DNA from 2 places in the Paenibacillus sp. WC2504 genome. Region 2 is predicted to be linked to the other one. Evidence: a T-box and tRNA genes for the amino acid it is inferred to sense, from the RefSeq annotation. Region 2 holds a T-box; the other holds one or more tRNA genes.
What was found. A T-box is a leader RNA that pairs with one kind of tRNA and senses whether it is charged. The one in region 2 lies ahead of leuS (leucine--tRNA ligase), so its partner is inferred to be a tRNA-Leu.

Region 1 (4,210 bases), 1.7 Mb from region 2:
GAGAAGGGGTGCCTCGGTAGGGTGAATAGCCCGAGGGGGCCGCAGTGAAAAGGCCCAAGCGACTGTTTAGCAAAAACACAGGTCTGTGCGAAGCCGCAAGGCGAAGTATACGGGCTGACGCCTGCCCGGTGCTGGAAGGTTAAGAGGAGTGGTTAGGGGCAACCCGAAGCTATGAATTGAAGCCCCAGTAAACGGCGGCCGTAACTATAACGGTCCTAAGGTAGCGAAATTCCTTGTCAGGTAAATTCTGACCCGCACGAATGGCGTAACGACTTGGGCGCTGTCTCAACGAGAGATCCGGTGAAATTTTAATACCTGTGAAGATGCAGGTTACCCGCGACAAGACGGAAAGACCCCATGGAGCTTTACTGCAGCTTGATATTGGACTTTGGTACGATCTGTACAGGATAGGTGGGAGCCTTTGAAGCCTGAGCGCCAGCTTGGGTGGAGGCGCCGTTGGGATACCACCCTGATCGTATCGGAGTTCTAACCTGGTACCGTGATCCGGTATGGGGACAGTGTCAGGTGGGCAGTTTGACTGGGGCGGTCGCCTCCTAAAATGTAACGGAGGCGTTTAAAGGTTCCCTCAGAATGGTTGGAAATCATTCGCAGAGTGCAAAGGCATAAGGGAGCTTGACTGCGAGACCTACAAGTCGAGCAGGGACGAAAGTCGGACTTAGTGATCCGGTGGTACCGAATGGAAGGGCCATCGCTCAACGGATAAAAGCTACCCTGGGGATAACAGGCTTATCTCCCCCAAGAGTCCACATCGACGGGGAGGTTTGGCACCTCGATGTCGGCTCATCGCATCCTGGGGCTGAAGTAGGTCCCAAGGGTTGGGCTGTTCGCCCATTAAAGCGGTACGCGAGCTGGGTTCAGAACGTCGTGAGACAGTTCGGTCCCTATCTGTCGCGGGCGTAGGAAATTTGAGAGGAGCTGTCCTTAGTACGAGAGGACCGGGATGGACGTACCGCTGGTGTACCAGTTGTCTCGCCAGAGGCACCGCTGGGTAGCTATGTACGGAGGGGATAAGCGCTGAAAGCATCTAAGCGCGAAGCCCCCCTCAAGATGAGATTTCCCAGTATGTAAGACCCCTTGTAGACGACGAGGTTGATAGGTTCGAGGTGGAAGTGCGGCAACGTATGCAGCTGACGAATACTAATCGGTCGAGGGCTTAACCTAATCCCATTAAAGTGATGAAGAGCTCCGAAGTGGACTCAAGTACTTTAACGGGGCCCAAAAGATCTAATATCTAGGGCAAAACCTAAGCATTCAACTTTACGCAAGTTTCGTATCTAGTCTTCAGGGAATAAATCCCTACTGTGGCGATCGTGGCGAAGGGGTTAACGCACTGGTTTGTGGATCCAGCATTCGTGGGTTCAAGTCCCATCGGTCGCCCTTTTCCCTTATCTTGTTGGGGATTAGCCAAGCGGTAAGGCAACGGACTTTGACTCCGTCATGCCTAGGTTCGAATCCTAGATCCCCAGTTTATCTTCCTTTAAGCGGTCGTGGTGGAACGGCAGACACACCATCTTGAGGGGGTGGCGCTCACAAGGCGTGAGGGTTCAAATCCCTCCGACCGCATCCCAGTTTTACGAGAAAACCTTACAAATGTAAGGTTTTTTTGTTTTATAACAGAGTCACCAAATAACAAGAAACCTCCTATATCCAATTGCTGCTAATTGAGACTATCACTTTAAGGGACGACATTCGGAAAAACGGATATTTTACAAGTGATTAGGTCGAATTACGTTAAATTCCATATAAAATCACGAACAATAACCTTGATTAATTAAGGAATCCTATGTATTATTAGTATAGCTCGAAAAAATACAGATCAATTATTCCTCTTGAAGGTGATTTAATGTCCGTACCGGATGATTCGAATGAATACAAGAAGAAGCTGTGTCACCTGTATAACGAGATATCCAAAGAATTATTCGGTTTTGGTACAACCTTGCTGAAGGTTTCCTTGGATCAGAATATCATTACGTTTCATGCCAAGCATCGTCGGTCGCCCCGTTCAACGGCTTTAGAAGGAGAGGCTCCTACACTTAAACACGAGGTCGATTTTTACATGTCCTCCATTTACAAGAAGAGAATCCGGGAAAAGCTGGAGCAAGAACTAGGGTTGTCCATGGATGCGGTGTTAAGAGACTATGATCCACCGACGCAATGGGCCATCACGAACATTATTCTTAAACCAACTAAATAGTCTAGACCACGGTGTATCTCTTTTGATCTATCTTAAGGGCATACCCGCTTGTATATCACTTGATGTCTCTTTCCATTGTTTACGATGAAAAGTGCTCTTGTTAGAAGATATCTTCTATCAAGGGCACTTTTCTATTTTTTTAGGTCTTAGCAAGAGCGCGGCATATATTTGTGAGCCCGTGTAGAATACTAGTAAAAATTTAACAAAGGGATTTGCGCTACAAATTATATATATAATATTGGGAGGATGTTAACGATGAAACAAAAAATGCTTCGAGGTTTGATTTCTTTATCGGTAGTAGGACTGGCTTTGACGGGATGCGGTACCGCGCCTGCGAAAGATCAGGGGAATACGGGGGCCGCAACAGCTTCACCTGCTGGAGCATCAGGGGAACCTACACAATTGGTTATTTCCACTTGGGGCTTTTCCGATGATTTCTTTAAGAAAGAAGTCTATGCGCCTTTTGAGAAAGAGCATAATGTGAAGATTGTTTTGGAAATCGGCAATAACTCCGAGCGTTTAAACAAAGTGAAACAAGGCAGTTCAAAAGTGGATCTTATCTATTTATCCGACTACTATGCACAGCAAGGAATTGATGCAGGACTTTTTGAAAAAATCGACCGCAGCCGTATTCCGAATTTAAAAGATATCTACGATATTGCGAAAGCACCGCTTGGTGAAGACTACGGTCCTGCCTATACCGTTGGCCGATTCGGAATTGCCTATAATCCGAAAGCAGTCGGTAAAGAGATCACGTCGTGGAGCGATCTGTGGAGCCCTGAGCTCTCCAAGAAGCTGACGCTGCCAAACATTACGTCTACGACAGGTCCAATGGTGCTGGATGCAGCGTCACTGGTTTCCGGTAATGCAAAATTCAACGAGGATCAAGCTTTCACCAAGGTGAAGGAGTTGAATAAAGGAGTCGTCAAGTACTATGGACAAACTTCTGAATTCGTTAATATGTTCGCGCAAGGAGAAATTGCTGCAGGTCCGATCATGGAGATGTATGTGAAGGATTTGAAAGCTGCTGTACCGGATACGAAGTTCATTTCCCCGAAAGAAGGGGCATATGCCGTAATGAACACGGTCAACGTTATTAAAGGAAGCAAAAATAAGCAGCTAGCGGAAGATTTCATCAACTGGCATTTGAGCAAAGAAGTACAAGAGAAATCTGCAAAAGCAAAAGTGGATTCACCAGTAAACACGACGTTGCAACTCTCAGCTGATGAAGCGCAGGGGATTACGTATGGCGCAGATGTTGTAAACAAACTGATTAAAATGGATATGAAATTCGTGAATGAGCATCTTAAATCGTGGATTGACCGTTGGAACAAGGAAGTTGCTCAATAATATAAAATTGGACAAGGGTATATGCTTGTGTGTATACCTTTGTTTTCTTAAAAGGACCTGAAGGGGGCTTGGTTATGAAAAAGAAAGTCATCCTCGACGTGGATACAGGGATCGATGATGCGTTAGGCATCCTGCTTGCTGTACGAAGCGGAGAAATGGACGTACTAGGCATCACTACGGTGAATGGAAACGTATCGCTGGAGCAAGCGACCAAGAATACATGCAAAATTCTCCAATTACTGGAGAAAGAGCATGAGATTCGTGTCGTTCAAGGCGCGAATAAACCTTTGATGCGCCCAACTTTTTTTGAGCACCGCGTCCATGGTAAGGATGGGCTTGGCGGGGCATTACTTGACATGCCGCTTCATGTAGAGGCTGCGGACGGGCATGCAGTTGATTTCATCGTGGATCAAGTGAAACAGCATGCGGGAGAGGTCACTTTGGTCATGACGGCTCCACTGACGAATCTAGCTTTGGCGGTTATGAAGTATCCTGAGCTGGTTCATCAGGTGAAAGAAGTGGTTGTGATGGGCGGTGTTGTCCAAGGGTTCGGCAATGTGACGCCTACAGCGGAGTTCAACATGTACGTCGATCCAGAAGCGGCTAAAATTGTATTCCAGGCAGGTTTTCCAAACCTGACGCTTG
Region 2 (4,210 bases):
CTCCATGTTTTCGCCAAGAATCATCCCTTGGTTTACCAGCTTATGGAACGGCTCTTTCGTATGAACAAATCCAAGATCATAAAGCACTTTATGCCAGAAACGGGCATACAACAAGTGAAGTACCGCATGCTCAGCTCCGCCAATATACAAATCAACTGGCAGCCATTGCTGTTGAAGCTCATGCGAGCAGAATTCTTTATCATTACGCGGATCGATGAAACGCAGGTAGTACCAGCAGCTGCCAGCCCATTGCGGCATCGTATTCGTCTCGCGGCGGGCTTTCATCCCCGTTTCCGGATCGATTGTATTCACCCATTCCGATACGTTCGCCAGCGGTGATTCCCCGGTTCCCGAAGGTTTAATTTCGTCAACTTGAGGAAGCAGAAGCGGAAGTTGGTCAACCGGTACAGGCTTCATCGTGCCATCTTCCAGGTGAAGAATCGGAATCGGCTCTCCCCAGTATCTTTGACGGCTGAACAACCAGTCTCTCAAGCGGTAAGTGACCTTACCTTGACCTTTGCCGTTCTCTTCAAGCCAAGCGATCATGTGACGGATTCCTTGCTCAATGTTCATGCCGTCAATAGGTCCGGAATTCACATGAGCGCCGTCTCCAGCGTAAGCTTCTTTCTCCACATTGCCGCCTTGCACGACTTCGATAATTGGCAGATCGAACTGTTTAGCAAACTCCCAGTCACGTTGGTCGTGTCCAGGCACTGCCATGATGGCGCCAGTTCCGTAACCGCCAAGCACATAATCCGCGATCCAGATCGGCACTTTCCTGCCGTTTACAGGATTAATCGCATAGGCACCTGTGAATACGCCTGTTTTGTCCTTAGCCAGGTCTGTACGCTCCAGATCGCTTTTGCGGGAAGCTTTATCTTGATATTCTTTCACAGCGGCTGTTTGCCCGTCTGTAGTAATTTGCTGCACAAGATCGTGCTCAGGTGCAAGCACACAATAAGTCGCTCCGAATAAAGTATCTGGACGTGTTGTAAAGACGGTCAGGCTCTTCTCTTCATGCCCTTCGATCGCAAATTGAACTTCAGCCCCTGTCGATTTACCGATCCAGTTGCGCTGCATATCCTTAATGCTCTCCGACCAGTCAAGCTCCTCCAGATCCTCCAGCAAACGTTCAGCGTATTCCGTAATTCTCAGAATCCACTGACGCATCGGTTTACGGATAACCGGGTGGCCTCCACGTTCACTCAAGCCGTCGATGACTTCTTCATTCGCAAGAACCGTCCCTAGTGCCGGACACCAGTTAACAGGTACTTCGTCTACATAAGCAAGACCTTTGTTGTACAGTTGGATGAAAATCCATTGCGTCCATTTGTAATACTCCGGATCCGTCGTGGAAATCTCGCGATCCCAATCGTAGGAAAACCCGAGCGATTTAATTTGACGGCGGAAAGTATCAATATTTTTTTTCGTAAAATCACGAGGATCATTCCCCGTATCCAGCGCGTACTGCTCAGCCGGAAGTCCGAACGCGTCCCAGCCCATTGGGTGAAGAACGTTGTAACCTCTCATCCGTTTGAAACGGGAGACGATATCCGTTGCCGTATAACCTTCCGGATGTCCTACATGCAGACCGGCTCCTGAAGGGTATGGAAACATATCCAGTGCATAAAATTTCGGCTTATCCGAGTTTTCCAGCACTTTGAATGTTTTCTTAGCATCCCAGTAAGCTTGCCATTTGGGCTCAATCGCTTGGGGATTGTAACCCTGTAATTCCTTCGTTTCTTTCGTTTCCTGTGTCATGTGAAATTTCCTCCCTGTGTACGGCTATAAGCGCCAAAAAACCCCTCATCGCTAGCGGATATCGCTAGGGACGAGAGGTTAGATTCCCGTGGTACCACCCTAGTTAACACCAGGCATGCTTTGCCTGTGTTCACTCTGCCCCTTAACGCGGGTGAAACGATCCGGCTAACGCCAACGTGCGTGGCGATTCACCCTCTAGCTCCAAGGCGAGTTCACAAGACTGACATCTACCGGCTTCCACCCTTTAACCGGCTCTCTGCGAGATGCTGTGCAAGTTACTAATCCTCTTCCAAGCTTTGTGATCATCTGATTAGCTTTGATTATATGTAAAATAATGCCGCACTGTCAAGCGGCGAGGCACCTTATGCTTTATTTCTTTGCAATAAAGAAAGCCCGCTCTGTCAGCTTCGTAGGCTGTTCCCATGTAAAGTCAGCAGCCTTATGCACTTCACGAAAACCGGCTTCGCGCAGCATCTGCTCGAGCCAATCCAGTGCATAAGCGCGCTGCTCATGCGTTTCATCGATGCGCTGGAACAGTTCCTTGCCGCCTCCCTCTTTGACAAAGATGGTCAAATCGTGTTGAATTTGAACTCTTTCCTCATCCAACTCGCTTGTCCAAATGTAAGCTACATCCTCTTCATTCAAGAAGAAGGGCTGAGATTCCGCATAAGCAAACAACTGCTGGGGCGTATGCACATCGAACAGGAATAAACCGCCCGGCTTAAGTCCTTCATAAGTTTGGCGAAAGGCATCTACAATGTCCTCTTCCTCTAGCAAATAGTTCAAACTATCACAGAATGATAGAGCGACATCAACCGGTTCCCCAAGCTCCCACTCCCGCAAATCCTGCTGAAACAAACGAATAGCACCGCTGCGCACAAGCTGAGGCTGTTCTCCTGCTTTTTGTTCCGCTACAGCCAGCATATCTTCCGACAAATCAATGCCTGTCATTTGATACCCTTGCAATGCCAGCGGAATCGTCAAATTGCCGGTACCGCAGCCGAGATCTACAATCGAAACCGGCTTCACGCCAAACCGGTCAAAACTTTCTTTGACGAAACGAAGCCAATCTTCGTATGGCATGCTGTTCATCAGACGGTCATACGTGTAGGCAAATTTCTCATAGCTCATTTTAACTAGGATTCTCCTCTTTTTTCAGATAGGTCCAATCGTCCTCCTGATAGATGAGCCCGTCTTTCATCAGCTTGCCTAATGCACGCTTAAAGGCCGCTTTGCTCAAGCCAAACCGATCCTTAATGATATCCGCGGACGTTTTATCTGAAAATGGCATTGCATTTCCAGGACGCGTCTCCAGCACACTAAGAATTTTCTCCGCGTCTTCATCCCGACCTTTTTCCTTCGGCTGTCTCATCGACAGATTCACGCGGCCATCTTCTTCGCGAACGAAGGCGACTCGTACGTCAACCAACTCACCCACACGAAGTAATCGTGTTCTCTCCGTAGGAGCGATAAGTCCTATTACACCATAACCAAGAACACCGGCCTCGCAAATAACGAAAGTGCCCATCTGCAGCGGTCTGTACACACGCGCTTTCACCCAGCGGTTGCTCCAGCTTGAAGGAGCACGCACACAAAGTGGAGCCAGATCGTCTTCCAGCGCCAGCTTCGCAATTAAGCGGCCTTGACGGTCATGTGCTAATGTTGCAAACACCTTGTCCCCTACTTGAGGTCGCAATTCCTCCAATTCCGGCACATGACGGTAAGGAAGGAGCAAGTTACGACCTAACCCCATCTCCAGAAAGTAACCAAATCTCGGATGGATATCGACAACTTCGAGCAGCCCGACTTCGCCCATCTGGATTAACGGACGTTTCATGGTAGCCATGAGCCTGTCCTGTGTATCATGGAATAAAAAGGCTTCCACGTGCTCACCGGCCTTGATTTTGCCTACAATCTCCGCATACGGTAAAAGCACATCCTGATAGCCGTCGCTCAGGAAATATCCGTTTGGCGGAACTTCCCTCGCTACCTCAAGGGTAACGAGGGATCCTGCTTCCAGTCTCATACGCGCTCCACAACTTTGGCATCGGACCAAAGTCTTTCGATGTTATAGTACTCGCGATCATCGCGGTGGAAAACGTGCAGAACAACATCCCCTAAATCAAGCAGAACCCATCTAGCTGTATCAATACCTTCGTAACCTCTGATCGTGACGCCATACTCATGTGCTTTCTTTCTGGCTTCGCTCGCGATCGCTTGCACTTGTGTTTCTGAATTTCCGTGGCAAATGACGAAATAATCCGCAATCAAGGAAATACCTTGCAAATTAAGCGTAACAACGTCCGCCGCTTTTTTATCCTCTGCAGCCTCTACGACAAATGCTAAAATCTCTTCTGGGCTTTTACTCATTCAATCAACCTCCATGAATTAGTTGTTTATTTGTTGAATCAAATCATTCCGTGTCAAAATGGTAAGCGGATAAATTCGT

Region 1: it encodes a tRNA-Leu, which carries the amino acid that the T-box ahead of leuS (leucine--tRNA ligase) is inferred to sense. The anticodon was not compared.

The regions. Positions count from the first base shown of each region.
Region 1 covers NZ_JBQZFH010000001.1:1,307,567-1,311,776, forward strand. The annotation lists rRNA gene ACUN27_RS05925 (23S ribosomal RNA) at 1-1,182, shown strand, start outside; tRNA gene ACUN27_RS05930 (tRNA-His) at 1,326-1,398, shown strand; tRNA gene ACUN27_RS05935 (tRNA-Gln) at 1,416-1,487, shown strand; tRNA gene ACUN27_RS05940 (tRNA-Leu) at 1,503-1,584, shown strand; gene ACUN27_RS05945 (DUF2294 domain-containing protein) at 1,865-2,215, shown strand; gene ACUN27_RS05950 (ABC transporter substrate-binding protein) at 2,471-3,565, shown strand; gene ACUN27_RS05955 (nucleoside hydrolase) at 3,640-4,210, shown strand, end outside.
Region 2 covers NZ_JBQZFH010000001.1:3,010,451-3,014,660, reverse strand. The annotation lists gene leuS (leucine--tRNA ligase) at 1-1,761, opposite strand, end outside; T-box leader at 1,825-2,062, opposite strand; gene ACUN27_RS13140 (class I SAM-dependent DNA methyltransferase) at 2,131-2,892, opposite strand; gene ACUN27_RS13135 (CvfB family protein) at 2,894-3,787, opposite strand; gene rsfS (ribosome silencing factor) at 3,784-4,131, opposite strand; gene yqeK (bis(5'-nucleosyl)-tetraphosphatase (symmetrical) YqeK) at 4,150-4,210, opposite strand, start outside.